Regions from separate parts of the Paenibacillus sp. P3E genome, predicted to be linked through region 2. Evidence: riboswitches for the same ligand, from Rfam matches in the RefSeq annotation. Region 2 holds a riboswitch; each other region holds the start of a gene.
The links. A riboswitch is a leader RNA that binds a small molecule or an ion and turns the genes downstream of it on or off. The one in region 2 is predicted to bind cyclic di-GMP.

Region 1 (5,237 bases), on a different contig from region 2:
CTGATCCTCTCGGACCGGATCTGCATCATGAACCAGGGGCGCATGGTGCAGGAAGGTTCCCCGGAGCAGCTGTACACAGCGCCCCGCACAGAATTCGCGGCCCGGTTCATGGGCAGCTATAACGTATTCAACCGGGCGGAGGCACTCGCGCTGTTCCGCAGGATCGACAGCCGCTCCGACCGTTTTGCAATCCGCCCCGAGGCGGTAACCCTGCTGGCTGAAGGTGAAGCAATTCAGGATGATGCGGATGGCATGGTGGATGTACGCGGACAGGTTCAGTCCGTGTCGATTCTGGGCAATATCATCCGCGCCACGGTCATGGCCGAGGGGATCAGTCTGACCGTAGACCTGCTGAATGACGGCCGCTGGCTGCGGGTTCGGGAAGGGGATTGTGTGACCCTGTTGCTTGATCCCTCCCAGCTGCTGCATCTGGAGCAGGAGGGGGCGTAGAGGCGGGGATATAAGTCCTGACTCCAAGGCTTAGCGTCGATCCTTTCGCTGGAATGGACGTTTGCTATGTGTATCGCTCAACATTCTTAAACTATGATTACTTTTCGTTGATATACAAATTTATGTGGAAAAACTACCACTAATCAGCTGGCATTACGATATCGCAGCACTGAAGTGGAAAAAGTAAAACTAAAAATCTACTTTCAGCCCGAATTATCCATATTGATCAATATTAAGTGGATTAATTCCAACTAATGCTAGTATTACTACGATTTATCGGAAATTAAGTGTATAAATTCCAACTAATCTCCATCGTGCATAGATGAGCTAGCATTTTCGTTCAGCATAAACGGTATAGAGTTGATTTAGAATCGATCTCTGTGCATCAATGAATCTCTGTAGGAACAGAGAATTCATTGGGTAGTGTATTCTAATTCTTAAATTCGGCTTATACACCGCCAAGCAGCGAACATGCGCGGGGAGGAGGAAGAGTGAGCGCCTGATTTCACTTCTTTCACTTCTTCCGCTTCTTCCACTTCTTCTAATCCTTTCTATGCAAACCCGTTCTGCCCGAATGGCCTTGACTGTTGCCCGTCCGTCGTGCTGTTCATTCCCCGTTCTTGTTCTTCGGCCCGCCTCTTCGCTCTCCACTGTCCCGTCTCTTGCCCTGTCCAGTGAACCTCCCGAGTGACCATATTCATGCTATAATGGGAAGGCATTGTAGAGGGATTTACAGGAAGGAGCAGTACCCTGATGGAAGTAACTGCACAAGAGGTAGCGGAGTGGATGGTCAAGGAGATCCGTTTTACGGGAACCCTGTACCAGACCGCTGCGATTGAATATGTGAAGGCTAATTTTGGCGAGCAGTTTGTATTTGTGAATGAGAACGGGAATGCTTCGTTGTCCAAGGATGTGAAGAAGGCCTTCCGCAAGCTGCACGGCGGAAGAATCGCCTGGGACCGTGACGGATTCCTGTGGGCATGGACTTGAAATATGCCCCCGGGCCAGCTATGATGCTGGTGACCGTTGAAGCCCTTTTTGCTTGTCCAGTAGAAGAAGTATAGAAGCTGACTATAAACCACATGCGGGGCATCTCCTACATGTGGTTTTTTTCTATGTCCAAATCCCTAAAAAAGGAAAAAATAGAACATCTTAATTCTACAGGAATAAATTCCGATAATGATAGAGTCCTGTACATCGAAAGTCACGAATACATAAGGGTAAAGGGACTGAAAACCGAGTTTGGAACAAAGGCAAATCCGTACGAAAGTCGGAGACGCAAAGCCACGGGCCTACTTCATCCGGGAAGGATGTTAGGGCAGCCGGGCCGCTCAAGGCACTTGGTTTTTTGGCGTGCCTACAAATAGTGCTGGGGGAGAGAAGTGAATGAGGTTGGAAAGGGAAATGAAGTTGTCGCGGCCCCTTGTGGCCGCAGTGGCGGTGGTATGTATGCTTGGAGGCCTGTTAAGCGGGGGGTTCAGCATGAAGCAGGTCTCGGCAGCGGGGACAGATCCGGGCAGAACGGACTACAGTGTATCCGGTGACCGGATCGTATGGCTGGAAGCAGATGCAGGCGGGGTCAAACAGGTGCACGCGCTGAATCAATCCAGTGGTGCGGGTACGGTACTTACGACGAGCTCATCCGCCAAGGACGCCCCTTCTGTGGGCGGCAGTATTGCCGTGTGGGCGGACAAGGGAACGGAGCAGGAAGCTTCCCTGAACTGGGATATCTACTCTGCAAATCTTGCAACAGGCACCCGCATCAAGCTTAACAAGCAGTCCGGCCAATATGGGAATCCGACTACGGATGGAGTTGGCGTGGTCTGGTACGAGCGCAAAAATTACGGCAGCATGATCTATCATGATCTGGCTACGGGGGTTGAAGCCGACCTCGGCGAAGGACGGTTCCCGGTACTGGCAGGTGGAGATGTGGTGTATAAGAATGCCCGTGACGGGGGCCTCAGTCTGCTGGATGTAAGCAGTGGAGTCACGCGTGCGCTTATTAGTCTGGGCGGAGCGAATTACGTGGACTGGTTTGTTTTTAACGGGAGCCATGTGCTGTTTAAGCAAAAGAACGGCGCCTCTGAGAGTAAGTATGTGCTTCTGAATATCAAAGACCTGACGGCACAGCCTGTGGATCTCACGGAGATGAAGCCTGGAGGAACAGAGTATGCCTTCATGTCCATAGGCGGAGGACAGGCCGTTTTTCAAGAGGATGTTAACGGTGCAGTTACGCTGCAGCAGGTGGATCTCTCTACTTATGCAGTGAAGCCTTTGCCGGCGGTACCGGCCGGGGCGAAGCTGATCGGAATTAACGGAAGTAAGCTGTTGTACAGCAAGAAAGACGACTACATAGAATCAGTGGAATTAAAAGATGGAAACCTCCCGACTCCAAGTCCGGGAACAACTCCATCCCCGGGTACAACGCCAAATCCAGGTACCGGCTCGAACTCGGGCTCAACCCCGGAAGTGAAGATCCCTGTAATAACCGGAGCCAAGGATAGTCAGGTTATCGGCAGTGCTGGCGGTATCTTGTCTGTACTGAATGGCTTGGCGCGGCTGGAGATTTCAGCAGGAACCTTCAAGGATAATACCACTGTAAGCTTGGCCCAGGCAGAGCTGGAGACACAGGCACTGATCGACGCAAACGGCAAAAAACTGCTGAAGGCAGGTTCCGCCTGGCAGATACAAGCGAGTTCTCCATTTCTGATCCCGGCCAAACTGGCGGTTCAATATCCCAAGGAAGAGCCTTGGACGACAAGTCGTGAGAAGCTTGGAATCTACAGCTACAATCCGGCAAAAGGCAACTGGACCTATATCGGGGGAGTGACTGCAGCGGAGAATGGATTTGTGCAGGCCAAGATTACAGCCTCCGGACTGTATGCGGTTATGCTGCGTGATATTGATTTCACAGATTTGTCAGGCCATTGGGCACAGCAACAGGTAGAGGTACTCGCCGCAAGAGGAATCGTGAACGGGATGAACGGAACCGTGTATGCGCCAAAAGGTATTTTGACCCGGGCGGAATTCACGAAGCTGCTGGCAGCAGCTCTTCAGTTGCAGCCGGTGCAGCCGGATACGGCGACCTTCCGTGATGTCCCAGCGGCGAACTGGTCTTACCCTTATGTGGAGGCGGCAGCCAAGGCCGGAATCGTAACCGGCGAAGCCGGACTATTTCATGGTAATGATCCGCTGACCCGTGAACAGATGATGGTGATGCTAATGCGGGCGATTGACAGCACTACGGGCAACAAGGCTACTGCTGCGGATGCGGTCAAGCGTGAGGCTGGACTCTCCGGATTCAAGGATAATGACAGCATTAGCGCATGGGCACGGGAATCTGTAGCTGCTGCAGTCGAGAAGAAGCTGGTGCAGGGCAGCGCACAGCTTTTGAAGCCTAAGCATTCATCCACGAGAGCCGAGGCGGCTGTCATTATGTACAAGCTGCTGGCCGAGTTGAAATTACTCTAACTTATAACGGATAGGAGATCAGTCTATGACATTTCGAAAGATAACAAGGAAGTGGCGCAGCGGTAGTATGAAAACACGTGTGAACCTTATGCTTGCGCTGCTGCTGGTCCTCTCTTACGTCCCGGTTGTTCCGGGACTTACCAAGCTCACCTCATCAGCCTTTGCGGCGACCAACATGCGGATTGAGCCCAGTGAGCTGAGCCCGGGACCCGGTAAAAGTGTTGAAATCTCGTTCAGCTTCAATGCGGCGGATGACGGCCAGGAGTCTCACAAGACCAACATCAACCTGTGTACTCCGCAAAAAGACGGTTCTGCCCCGCTCCTGGGGGATCTGATTACGAGCGGAGATTATCAAACGAAACAGAACGGTCAATACATCGTTCACAAATATCAGTGGGATGGCAAGATTGGAGGCGTACCGCTGGAGGAAGGGCGTTATAACGTCTGCATCTCTCCTGCCGAATATAACGGAGTTGGCGTATACTACGGGCAAATTGCCAGCTTCGAAATTCTTGGCGGCGACGAAGTAGCCCCTCCGGCAGCATTGCAGATCAAACCTGCTGCCTCTGGACAATCTGTGGTATCCGGAACTGCTGAACCAGGAACCCTGCTTGAATTAGAGCTCTACTATCCATCCAGTAGGGAGGAAAAGCTGTTCTCCAATATTGCAGTCAATAACGCAGGACAATGGAGCCAGCAGATCGGGATCACACCGGGTGAAGCCGCGCATATCACGGCGAGAGCGAAGAAAGACGGCAAGCTCTCAGGGTATTCGGAGCCGCTTGCGGTGCTGCGTGCACCTATGCCTGCTTTTTCAATCAGCTGGGAAGCCCTGGCGGCTTATTATTATAAGCTGGATACGGTGCAAGCCATGAAGGAGAAGGCACAAGACATTGCCGTCCTGAACCAGTCTGCTGCTTCCTCGGGAACGGTCAGCGGACTGAGCTCCATTCTGCTGGTCAATCCGCAAACTACCCGGAATATCTCCAGCGGCGATCTGACGCAATTTACGGAAGCTGCCATTCATGACCGGCTGCGGATCGTGAACCCGTCCGGACAGGCGCCGGTTGATCCGGCCCGGGGTGATTTTGTCTACTCGACAGATTCAATTACATTGCAGGCATTGATGCCGCTGCAATTCGGGTTGAGCTATTTAAGCCGTGACCCGTTCACAGGTGTCGCTGGACTTGGCTGGCATCATAGCTATGAATGGAAACTGAAACCGCTGAGCGGCGGCAAGGTGGAGGTCATGAGCCCGGACGGTTCGCTTTTTGAATATGTACCGTTGTCCGGAGGAGCGTATCTGACCCCGCGCG
Region 2 (5,237 bases):
TTTTTCAGTCAGCATTTTCCCCCATGTCATCGTATATACCCATTTACGCTGGGTTTGAGACAATGTGACAGGGTCTGGAAGCTCTCCACTCTCTCCTATGCCAATAGGCTTGCCATCAGCCAGATTGAGCAAATCTGAATAGTAGGACTGCTTGTAATCATTATTGTAGATATCTGCTGCCAATATATCCACCTTATCCGCCCCCGGGTAGTAGGCACTATAAGGATCTGCCCACTCATTCGGTGCATTCGGATTCCACACCCACAATAGATTATTTAGTTTATGCTTGTTGACCAAACGGTCGTAAGTGATGTCCCAGAGCTTGGAAAAGTTATCCTTTTGCCCCCACCAGAACCAGTTCCCGTTCATCTCGTGATATGGACGCCACAGGACAGGAACCCCTGCATCCCGCAATTCCCCCAGATAAACGGCAATCTCATCAAGGGAAGCAAGGAGGCTTTTGTATTGAGGGGTGCCCGGAGTTACGTAGGCATCGAACGCCTCCTGGCTAAGACTCGTGTGGACGTTCGCCCATTCAGGAGTTGTGCCGGGTAGATTCTGATGGAACGTCATTGCCACAATGCCGCCATCTTCATACCATTCGATAGCGCTATCCACAACACCCTGCCGCTGACGGGCAATAGTCCTCTCGGACTGGTTGTTGATCGCTCCAAGCTCATACCCATGCAAGACGGCATAATCCCCCGTTGCATTCTTCAGCTTGTTGTTGTATTCATCCGGGCTCTCCAGATAATCATGCTGCCCGGAAATCATGCCTTTCCCCCCCAGGTTAACCAGATAATTGAGCAGGCTGGCAGCTTCCTTCGAAGCCGCAGGATTCACTGGTGGAACTGCCTCCGCCTTCGCCTCCGCAGGAATGTCTATACTTCTTTCAACGGCAAGACTACGCACCTCACTCCATGGCAGCAGGGAAAGGATGAAAATAATAGGTATAATCGTAATAAAAAGCCGGTACTTACGGTAAGTGTTCAATGTAATCTCCTCTCTCCAGCCTAAAGTGCTGTATTGACGCTTATGGATGGTCTTCCCTCCAAGGGTTACACCAACCTGAGGCCATACAGACTAATAGCTTAGTAGCCCTGCTGTTTAGCAGGGCCATCGGACTTTTAGGATTTTAGAATTGTAACGTCTTAACCAGTATCGGCGTTCGGTGATGAATTCAGCAGTACTTTAGGAAGCGGAAGGAAGGAACAGTGCGCTGGCAGGGACCGTCCCTTTGACTTGACTTGGACTTTCCCACATCAGCCGCGCTCTTGCATCCCCTTGGTTCTCATAATACTCCACTTTGATATCATATAGTTGCCCGGCTTGCAGGCTTATGCTTCCTGTGCGTTCGGTCCCGCTCTGCTTCATCCAGCTGTCAATGACAAGAGTGTTATTGATCCAAACGCGGACACCATCATCTGATGTTGTATAAATCTGATAGGTTTCGCTATACAGCGGTTTGATCTTGCCACTCCATCTTACGGAAAAGAAATCAATGCCAATCGCAGCATCCGGTGTACCCAGCCGCCAGTTGAAATCCAGCAAAGCATCGGTGCGTACAACTGCCGGAGCACCGGTCAACTGCATGTTATTAAAATATTCCGCCTGCAGTCCGTTTGCAGCAGGAGCCGCCGCTGTTAGAGCCGGCGTTGGTATCGGTGTTGGCGTTGGTGCTGGTGTTGGCACCGGCGTTGGTGCCGGTGTTGGCACCGGCGTTGGTGTCGGTGTTGACACCGACGTTGGTGTCGGTGTTGGCACCGGCGTTGGTGTCGGTGTCGGCACTGGCGTTGGTGTCGGTGTCGGTGTTGGCACTGGCGTTGGTGTCGGTGTTGACACTGGCGTTGGTGTCGGTGTTGGCACCGGCGTTGGTGCTTCTACAAGCGCCAACGATGTTTTGCTAACGCTGGCTGCTGACGTATTTACAAACAATGCACTTGTTGGGACGGTCGCTTTGACCTGGCTTGCGCTTTGCCACATCAGACGGATGTTGGCATCGCCTGCATTCTCATAATATTCCACTCTGATATCATAGAGCTGTCCAGCCGTCATAGCGATACTTCCGATACGTTCAGTTCCGCTCTGCTTGGTCCAGCTGTCGATTACGGCTGTGCCGTTAATCCAGACACGGATACCATCGTCAGAAGTAGTGATAATCTGGTAGGTCTCGCTGTATAAAGGCTTGATTTTCCCTGTCCAGCGGGCCGAGACCCCATCTACCTTTATGGAGCTGTCCGGTGAGCCTTGACGCCAGTTGAAATTAAGCAGCGCGTCGTCACGTACCTTTGCAGGTGTGCCTGAAAGCGTCATGTTATTGTAATACTCTCCGTGAAGGCCATTCACAACAGGCGTTTGTACATTATCACCGGACGCCGGAGTGGTTATTGGCTTTACCGTTGCTGTGGGTAAAGGTACTGGCGTAGCAGTTGGCGTTGGCGTTGCTGTGGCAGTCGGCGTTGCAGTCGGTGTGGCAGTTGGCGTTGCCGTTGGTGTGGCAGTCGGAGCAGGTGTCTGCACTACCTCCGCTTTATATTCATTAAGCGATACTGTATAGCTGTCACTCATGAAATTTTTGATGGTATCTGTACTGTTATTCTCATAGAGCATTTTTCCCCAGTTCATCATGTATACCCATTTTCTCTGGGAAAGCTGGAGCTTGGCTGTACTTGGCATCTCACCATTTTCACCGATAGCAATGGGTTTGCCGTTGGCGAGACTCAAAAGGTCGTCATAATACTTGTTCATATAATCATTGTTATATATATCTGCTGCAAGGATGTCTACCTTATCCGCTCCCGGATAGGTCAGTTCATATGGATCAGACCAGGCGTTGGGAGCATTCGGATTCCATACCCACAGCAGGTTGTTTAATTGATGAACGCCCACAAAGCGGTCATACATAATATTCCAAAGTTCTGCAAAATTGTTCTTCTTCCCCCACCAGAACCAGTTGCCGTTCATTTCATGGTAAGGTCTCCAAAGTACAGGAACGCCCGCGTCCCGCAAGCTTTTGAGTGAAACCGCCACTTTGTCCAGATCGGCGATGAGGCTGTTGTATTGGGCTGTTCCAGGTGTTACATACTTATTGAAGTCCTCTTGGCTGAGTGTCTTCTGCACATTGGACCACAGATAAGAAGTCCCTGGCAGTTGCTCATGGAAGGTCATAGCGACAATGCCGCCATTTTTATACCAGTTGATCGCACTGTTCACTACATTTTTGCGCTGAGTTGCTGCAGTACTTTCCGACTGGCCGCTGATCACACCAAGCTCGAAGCCATGGAGGGCAGCGAATTGTCCGCTGGTTCCCTTCAGTTTGTTGCTGAACTCATCCGGGCTCTCCAGGTAGTCATGCTGGCCTGTGATAATGCCTTTTCCGGAAATGGAGTACAGATTGTCAAGCAGCTTGACAGCTTCAGCTGAAGCATCCGGATTAACCGGTGCTGAAGAACTCGAAGCAGCTACGGTGGAAGGCGCAGCCCCCAAACCCAGTGGTACAACGGTCAACAACAGGGCAATAGTTACAATGGTGCACAGCAGACGCGACTTACGGTAAGTTGTCAAAATTCATCTTCCTTTCGGTAGCTAGGCTGCCACTCTTTCGAAGGCCCTATAGCTTTGCGTCCCTATCTTTCGATTAGGTTTGCCTTTTTCGTTTTGGAAGGATTTATCCCTCTTACCGTAAGTATCGTCTCTATTAATTTTTTAGTTTAGAGCATTAATGAATTTTTCTTAATAAATGGTTCTTAATACCTGTTTTGGATTTGACACAATTGGGTAAATAGATAATTTAGCCCTAGGTTTAGGCCCATCCTATACATCAACCGGGACGATTCAGTCGAATTTTACAGCGCGATCAGCGTTCCTATTTTAAGAAATGAATTGATGAAGAGCAATATCCTTCCAGTCCAGTGTGATGCGGATATTATCCTCTTCGACCAGCTCTGAACCGGTCTGCACCTCAATGAACTCTACATCGGTTAGCGCCAGGATTGCATGTTTTGTGCCTTCCGGTATGCGCACTACATCTCCTGCTTTCACATTATGCATCTTCTCATTCAGCACAATGCTGGCTTCCCCGCTGACAATCGTCCAGATTTCACTGCGTTTGTGATGCAGCTGGTAGCTGATGTTTTTACCTTCGGCTATGAAAATCCGCTTGGTCAGCACCTCGTTGCCCTCATCATATTTCACATAATCAATAACCTTATAGTGGCCCCAGCGGCGTTCCTCGTACATGGGTCTTTGTTCAAAAGACTTCAGCACTTCCTTAATCCGCGGGCTTTCGGCTTTGTGAGTGACCAGAATGCCATCCGGGCTGGCTGCGATGATTAAATCTTTCGCACCGATGACTGTAATCGGAATATCCAGTTCGTTGATCAGGCAGGTTCCTTCAGAATCGGCAGTCACGAACCCTTTACCCACGTGGTTGCTGCTCATTTCTTCTGTGAGGGTATTCCATGTGCCAAGATCCTTCCAGAAACCGGCGTAAGGCTGAACGACGATCTTCTCCTCTTTTTCTACCACTTCGTAGTCAAAACTGATGGAAGCCAGCAATTTATATTGCTTCTGCAGCTCCTCATAGTTCAAAGGCAGACCTTTACGCTGCAAAATATCCAGCAAATAACCCAAACGGAATGCAAATACTCCGCAGTTCCACAACGCGCCCTTGCTGATCAGTTCTTCAGCCTGTACACGGTCCGGCTTCTCCTGGAAATGGCTCACCTGCAGATAGCCGCTTGCCGCTGCCTCGTCACTGGTAGGAATAATATAGCCGTATTTCTCGGAAGCCAGCTCAGGAACAACCCCCATCAGCGCCAGGTTTGCGCCGCTTTGTTCCATCGTTGCTTCAAGCTGGACGACGGTGTCAAAAAATGATGCCTCCACATAAGGATCGACCGGCAAAATGGCCACTGTCTCGCTGGGAGACACTCCTGCCACGGAATACAGATAAGCTGCAGTCAAAGCGATGGCAGGGAAGGTATCCCGGCGTTCCGGCTCCACAATGATAGGCACCTCTGCGCCGAGCTGGCTCTGTATCATCTCCACTTGGCTGCGGCCGGTCGCAAGGTACGAGGATTCCGCCATCCCTGTCTCCTGCAGTTGTCTCCATACACGTTGTACCATGGATTCCGGCTCCCCAGCCGGACTTTGCAGTACCTTCAGAAATTGCTTGGAACGTGAATCATTGGATAAAGGCCAGAGACGTTTACCAGAACCGCCAGATAGAAGTACCA
Region 3 (5,237 bases), on a different contig from region 2:
CACATGGAACCATCCTTCGCAAAATAAATATCGCCGCAGGAACACAGCGTGCTCCGGCCAATCCCTTCCCCATGAATATGGATATCTCCGCCGGATTTAATGATGCTGTTCTGTGCCCCCGAAATATCGATCCGGACTTGCTCCTCCTGCATGAGGGAGATTCCCTCGATAAGGTTTTTAAGCAGACTCAGAAAAGAGCCTATTCCCGCATCCGTAATGAGGTCGGTAAAATGTCCGGGTCTCAGAAAAATATCCATCATGTGCCTCACAATTTTGGTATCCTGCGGGTAGTCAGCGCTCAAGTCCGACAACAGTTCCCGCATATCGCTAATCAGAAGGGGAAGATGCTCATATTTGCTTTCCAGCAGCAGCATAATGACTAGGCCGTACTTTACCGTCTGCATCGTGGACTCGACCGTCTCGGCAAGGTTCTTAGCTGCTTCTCTCAGACTGGAGATCTCTTGGATCAGCAGCTCAGAAAAGCTGCACAGACGGTGGTGTGCGGCGCCGAACGCTCCGGCATACAATTCACTATCGACGGCCTTGCCGCTGATAAATATACTGCCTGTTGCTGCAATTCTGGAATTGTGAACGTCACCGTATATGTATACATTACCCAAGGCTTCAATCACCGTGTTCTTGTTCAGAGGATGAGCTGCAATGACATCTCCCGGGAACCTGATGGTGGCTGGTTCCACGGCATCATTCTGCGGAACCACATAGGTTTGGGGGAAATCAATCGTTTTCACAAAGGTTCCGTTTCCGGTAATACGCGGTCTGCCTTTACAGCGGGCAGAGATCTGTCCCCCCGGAAGCAGTGACGCATAATGTCCGGTCAATAGAGTAAGGTCCCGCGGCGGGGGCGGGGGAAGGACACCTCCGTACACGGTGAATCCAGGCAGGCCCTCTTGGGGTGGCAGCTTCTGTGCAAACACTTCGCCTTCCTGGACAGTAAGGAATTCACCGTGGCAGGATTCATCTTCAGAAAGGCATGTCCCCTTAAATGCATTTTCTATTTTCTTCGGAAACAGCAGCTCCAGCCTCGCATTGGTCCCGGGTACGGGAGCCTTGCCTTCTGCTATGCAGACAGGAAGATAGGTCGGGTTGTTCAGCTCCTCATAGAGAGCGGGGATGTTGAGCGAGCTGACAATGGAGCTTTTCTCAAGGCCAGACATAATCTGCGCTATCGACAGAACGGACAACAAGGAATCACGGTTCATTTCTGCACGTACAGTGACATTGGCTGAAGCCGGACTGTTGACCAGGTTCCAGGCATATCTTTCGGCACGGTAAAGCGTAAAGTACACTTTGAGCTTATCATCGGATACGGTAATCTGGTATTGTGGCTTCTCGCAAATCTCCCAGGTGAGATCATCTGCAGACGTGATTGGAGTTGGCTCTGTGAGGGTTTGTCCATTGATCTTAAGAATTACGGGATGGACAGCTGAAATTACAGCCGGCATGCCGCCAGGCAGAGGAGGGGTGATGAAAATTTGGTTGTTCTGGATAATGATAACGCCGTTCTTCGCTCTGTCTGTTCCGCCAAACGTCTGAGCATCCACAGAATAAAGATCCATGAGATCGTGCTTTCCAAGAAGCATGGAAGCAATGAACTCGTACCGTGAACGTTCGATAATATGCTGCGGCATTCTCGTAACCTCACTTTTCGTATAATCAATGGTATCTGTACAGAAAGAACATCATGGAGCCGTGATGCGATATCTTGGGATATCCGACCAAATGGCGTCTCTATTGGCAACCTGGCGACCATAAAACAGCAATAACTGTACTCTTAGGCCCATGGCTTTGCGTCCTGTCCTTTCAGACAGTTTGCCTTTAGGAATAGATCAATGATATATACTCAGTACAAGGCCCATTTAAATCGACTACAATCGACAAAAAAATGGTCAATACTGGCACTCTGTCCAATAAAAACTTCAGCAAACAACATTAATTCTAGTACTTAAGTAGCGAATTTTCAACTGGAATAATTGATTTAGACTATAAATAATGATAAATGTAACTAATTGTTGATTTATTGTAAATTAAATGTAATTAAGGATTTTTTTCTGTTTATTGAATTCTAAACTAAAAGGGGATTTAGCGGGGGATTATGGCCGATACTCCAGAAAAAAAGGACGCTCCCAAGCCTAAAGCTTGTGGGAGAGTCCTTTTTGTATGAAGTGTATAGCGCGGGCTGCCTCAGTCTTGCTGTTCTGCGGTGCGGCTGATATCACCACGTAGTCGGCCTGTTCGATTTCCTCCAGCACCCGGTTCAGGTGGGAGAAGACCGCGCCGAGATCGCGGATGGAGGTCAGTGAGCATTGTCCCTGCAGCTCCGAGAACCAGGCTAGCTGAAGATCACGGGCCCGGCGCAGTGACTCGGGAAGCGAATGCTGACTTTCGGCATCTGAGAGTGTTTTGGTACCATAGAGCGCGATACAGTCTGCGGTGGCAGTTACGATCTCTGCCATCCAGTCAGCCGCAGCATGATGTGTTGGCAGCAGCGCAATTTCTGAGCTGATCTCCTTGACATAGCATTGTATTTGTTTGAGATGTGCAGTGGCCTGGGAGAGTCCGCGAAGCTCGCTGCGGCACTGGTAATGCGTTAGGGTATAATGTAGTTCCTTTTGCTGTTGCTCGCTCTTGGCCAGCAGCGAAGCGGAACGTGCCAGCGTATCCGAAACCGGAGGCGCTCCCCGTCCGCCACCCGCAAGGCCGCTTAGGGCATCAGCCAGCAGCAGACTGCCTTCGAGTGCCAAGCCTTTCACCTTGACGAACCCCTTAGGCGGAACGATAATCATATTGATGATTAGCGCAATAATGACTCCGATAAGCGTTTCGGCGACCCGCCACTCGATATAATGGTCATGATAGAAGGTAAGGGCCAGAACAGAGGTTACACCGACCTGGGAGATGGCTTGGATATTAATCCGGCAGGCAGTAGCGACTCCGATGCCAACCAGCAGCATCAGCAGAATGGAGAGCGCTCCGACATCGAAGAATCGTCCCACGATCAAGCTCACAATTCCGCCCAGCACAACGCCGGTCATCCGGTATACACCTTTTTCAAAGGAAGCCTTGACGCTTCCCTGAGTGATCAGAATTGCCGCCAGTGGAGCGAAATATAAGTAGCTGTCCTCGTACAGGGTGTGCACCGTCAGCCAGGAGAGTGAAGCAGCCAGTGTAACGCGTATCATATATAAAGACAGTCCGAATTTCTCCAGGCGGTCCTGTAATCCTTCGTTCATGAGGGTCATCTTCTTTCAGGTTATTAAGAGAAAAAATGAAATGACTTTCAGCCGTTTTCATTATAGCACCGCAAAACGGGCCGGAAGAGCCTTAATTTTTACGAACTTGTTAAGTTTCCGGTGCTGATTTTCACCAATGAATGCTATCGCATATATAGGACTTATCCTTTATGCTGTATATTATGGAAGTATGTCGAAGGAAGGGGGGAACTGTCGCTTATTCGCGCTGAGCATGCCATTTCGATTTCCTCCCGCAAGAAGCGGGTAAAATAGGTTGTATTACATAAGGTAAGGGAGGTTGTTAGCTATAGCTACCCCGGAAGGCACTATTATTTCTTTTGACCAGGTGGTTAAACAATACGACGATGAAGAGCCGGTACTAAAAGGCGTCAGCTTCGAGATCGAACGCGGCAAGTTCTATACCCTGCTGGGCCCTTCGGGCTGCGGCAAGACGACTATTCTGCGGTTGATCGCCGGCTTCGCCGAACCCACGGAAGGCTCGATCGTTCTCAATGGCCAAATGATCAACCACATTCCTGCCAACGAACGCCAGGTCAATACGGTTTTTCAGGATTATGCCCTGTTTCCGCACCTGAACGTATTCGAGAATGTGGCCTTCGGACTGCGTATTAAAAAGCTTAAGAAGGATGTGATCACGCAAAAGGTGCAGGAAGCGCTGCGCTTTGTGAACCTCGTAGGCTACGATCAGCGCGCCATTAATGAAATGTCCGGCGGACAAAGACAGCGTGTAGCGATTGCCCGCGCCATCGTCAACGAGCCACAGGTGCTGCTGCTGGATGAGCCGTTATCTGCGCTGGATCTGAAGCTTCGTACTGAGATGCAATATATTCTGCGGGAAATGCAGCAACGGCTGGGTATTACCTTTATCTTCGTGACCCATGACCAGGAAGAGGCGCTCGCGATGTCGGACTGGATCTTCGTCATGAACGGCGGACGGATCGAACAGAGCGGCACGCCCAATGATATTTATGATGAGCCAATCAACCGCTTCGTGGCCGATTTCATCGGAGAGTCGAATATTGTGCCGGGTGTGATGATTGACGACTACCTCGTGGAGTGGGGCGGGCACCGGTTTGAATGTGTCGATGCGGGACTCAAACGGAATGAAGCGGTAGAGATTGTCATTCGTCCTGAGGATCTGGAAATCGCCACACTTGAGCAGGGCAAGCTGCGTGTGCGCGTAGATTCCCAGCTGTTCCGGGGTGTACACTACGAGATCAGCTGCTATGATGAATCCGGCCATGAGTGGCTGGTCCATTCTACCCGGAAGGCCGAGGTCGGCAGCGAAATCGGGCTTTATTTTGACCCTGAAGCGATTCATGTCATGCGTTTCGGTGAAACGGAGGAAGAATTCGACAAACGTCTGGAAGCGTACGGCGAGGTGGAAAGCCATGAACAGTAAGGGCCGGTCGTATGTTCTCATCCCTTATTACTTGTGGATCGCGCTGTTTGTCATCGCACCGGTGCTGCTGGTCCTCTATTATTCCCTGTTTGACCTGGACGGGCATCTCACTCTGGATAACTATATTAATTTCTTCACACCAGTATATATGCGGATGATGCTTAACTCCTTCTGGTATGCATTCCTGATCACGGTGTTCTCGCTTTTGGTTGCTTATCCGGCAGCTTATCTGCTCACACGGACCAAGCATAAGCAGCTGTGGCTGCTGCTGATTATTCTCCCCACTTGGATTAATCTGCTGCTGAAGACGTATGCGTTCATCGGGATATTTGGCACCTTTGGGCCGATTAATAATTTCTTCGACCTGCTCGGGATCGGGGAACAGCAGATTCTGTTTACGGGTTTCAGCTTTGTATTTGTGTCGGTGTATATCTTTATTCCGTTCATGATCCTGCCGATCTTCAGCGCTCTGGAGGAGCTGAATTTGTCGTTGGTAGATGCCGCGCGCGATTTGGGCGCATCCGGGTGGACGACCTTCCGGCGGGTAATTTTCCCGCTGACGA

Region 1: it holds a riboswitch for cyclic di-GMP, as region 2 does, so the genes downstream of both, A3842_RS28895 (S-layer homology domain-containing protein) here and A3842_RS31525 (glycosyl hydrolase) in region 2, are expected to answer to the same signal.
Region 3: it holds a riboswitch for cyclic di-GMP, as region 2 does, so the genes downstream of both, A3842_RS27175 (flagellar assembly protein A) here and A3842_RS31525 (glycosyl hydrolase) in region 2, are expected to answer to the same signal.

Annotation. Positions count from the first base shown of each region.
Region 1 covers NZ_LVWH01000223.1:7,981-13,217, reverse strand. The annotation lists gene A3842_RS28905 (ABC transporter ATP-binding protein) at 1-450, shown strand, start outside; gene A3842_RS32765 (hypothetical protein) at 1,002-1,169, opposite strand; gene A3842_RS28900 (DUF6953 family protein) at 1,204-1,440, shown strand; cyclic di-GMP riboswitch class I at 1,693-1,785, shown strand; gene A3842_RS28895 (S-layer homology domain-containing protein) at 1,837-3,921, shown strand; gene A3842_RS28890 (DUF6531 domain-containing protein) at 3,947-5,237, shown strand, end outside.
Region 2 covers NZ_LVWH01000162.1:21,644-26,880, forward strand. The annotation lists gene A3842_RS14160 (glycosyl hydrolase) at 1-993, opposite strand, end outside; gene A3842_RS31525 (glycosyl hydrolase) at 1,192-3,564, opposite strand; cyclic di-GMP riboswitch class I at 3,578-3,658, opposite strand; gene A3842_RS14185 (sugar phosphate nucleotidyltransferase) at 3,871-5,237, opposite strand, start outside.
Region 3 covers NZ_LVWH01000213.1:2,597-7,833, reverse strand. The annotation lists gene A3842_RS27175 (flagellar assembly protein A) at 1-1,649, opposite strand, end outside; cyclic di-GMP riboswitch class I at 1,752-1,845, opposite strand; gene A3842_RS27170 (FUSC family protein) at 2,151-3,251, opposite strand; gene A3842_RS27165 (ABC transporter ATP-binding protein) at 3,550-4,674, shown strand; gene A3842_RS27160 (ABC transporter permease) at 4,664-5,237, shown strand, end outside.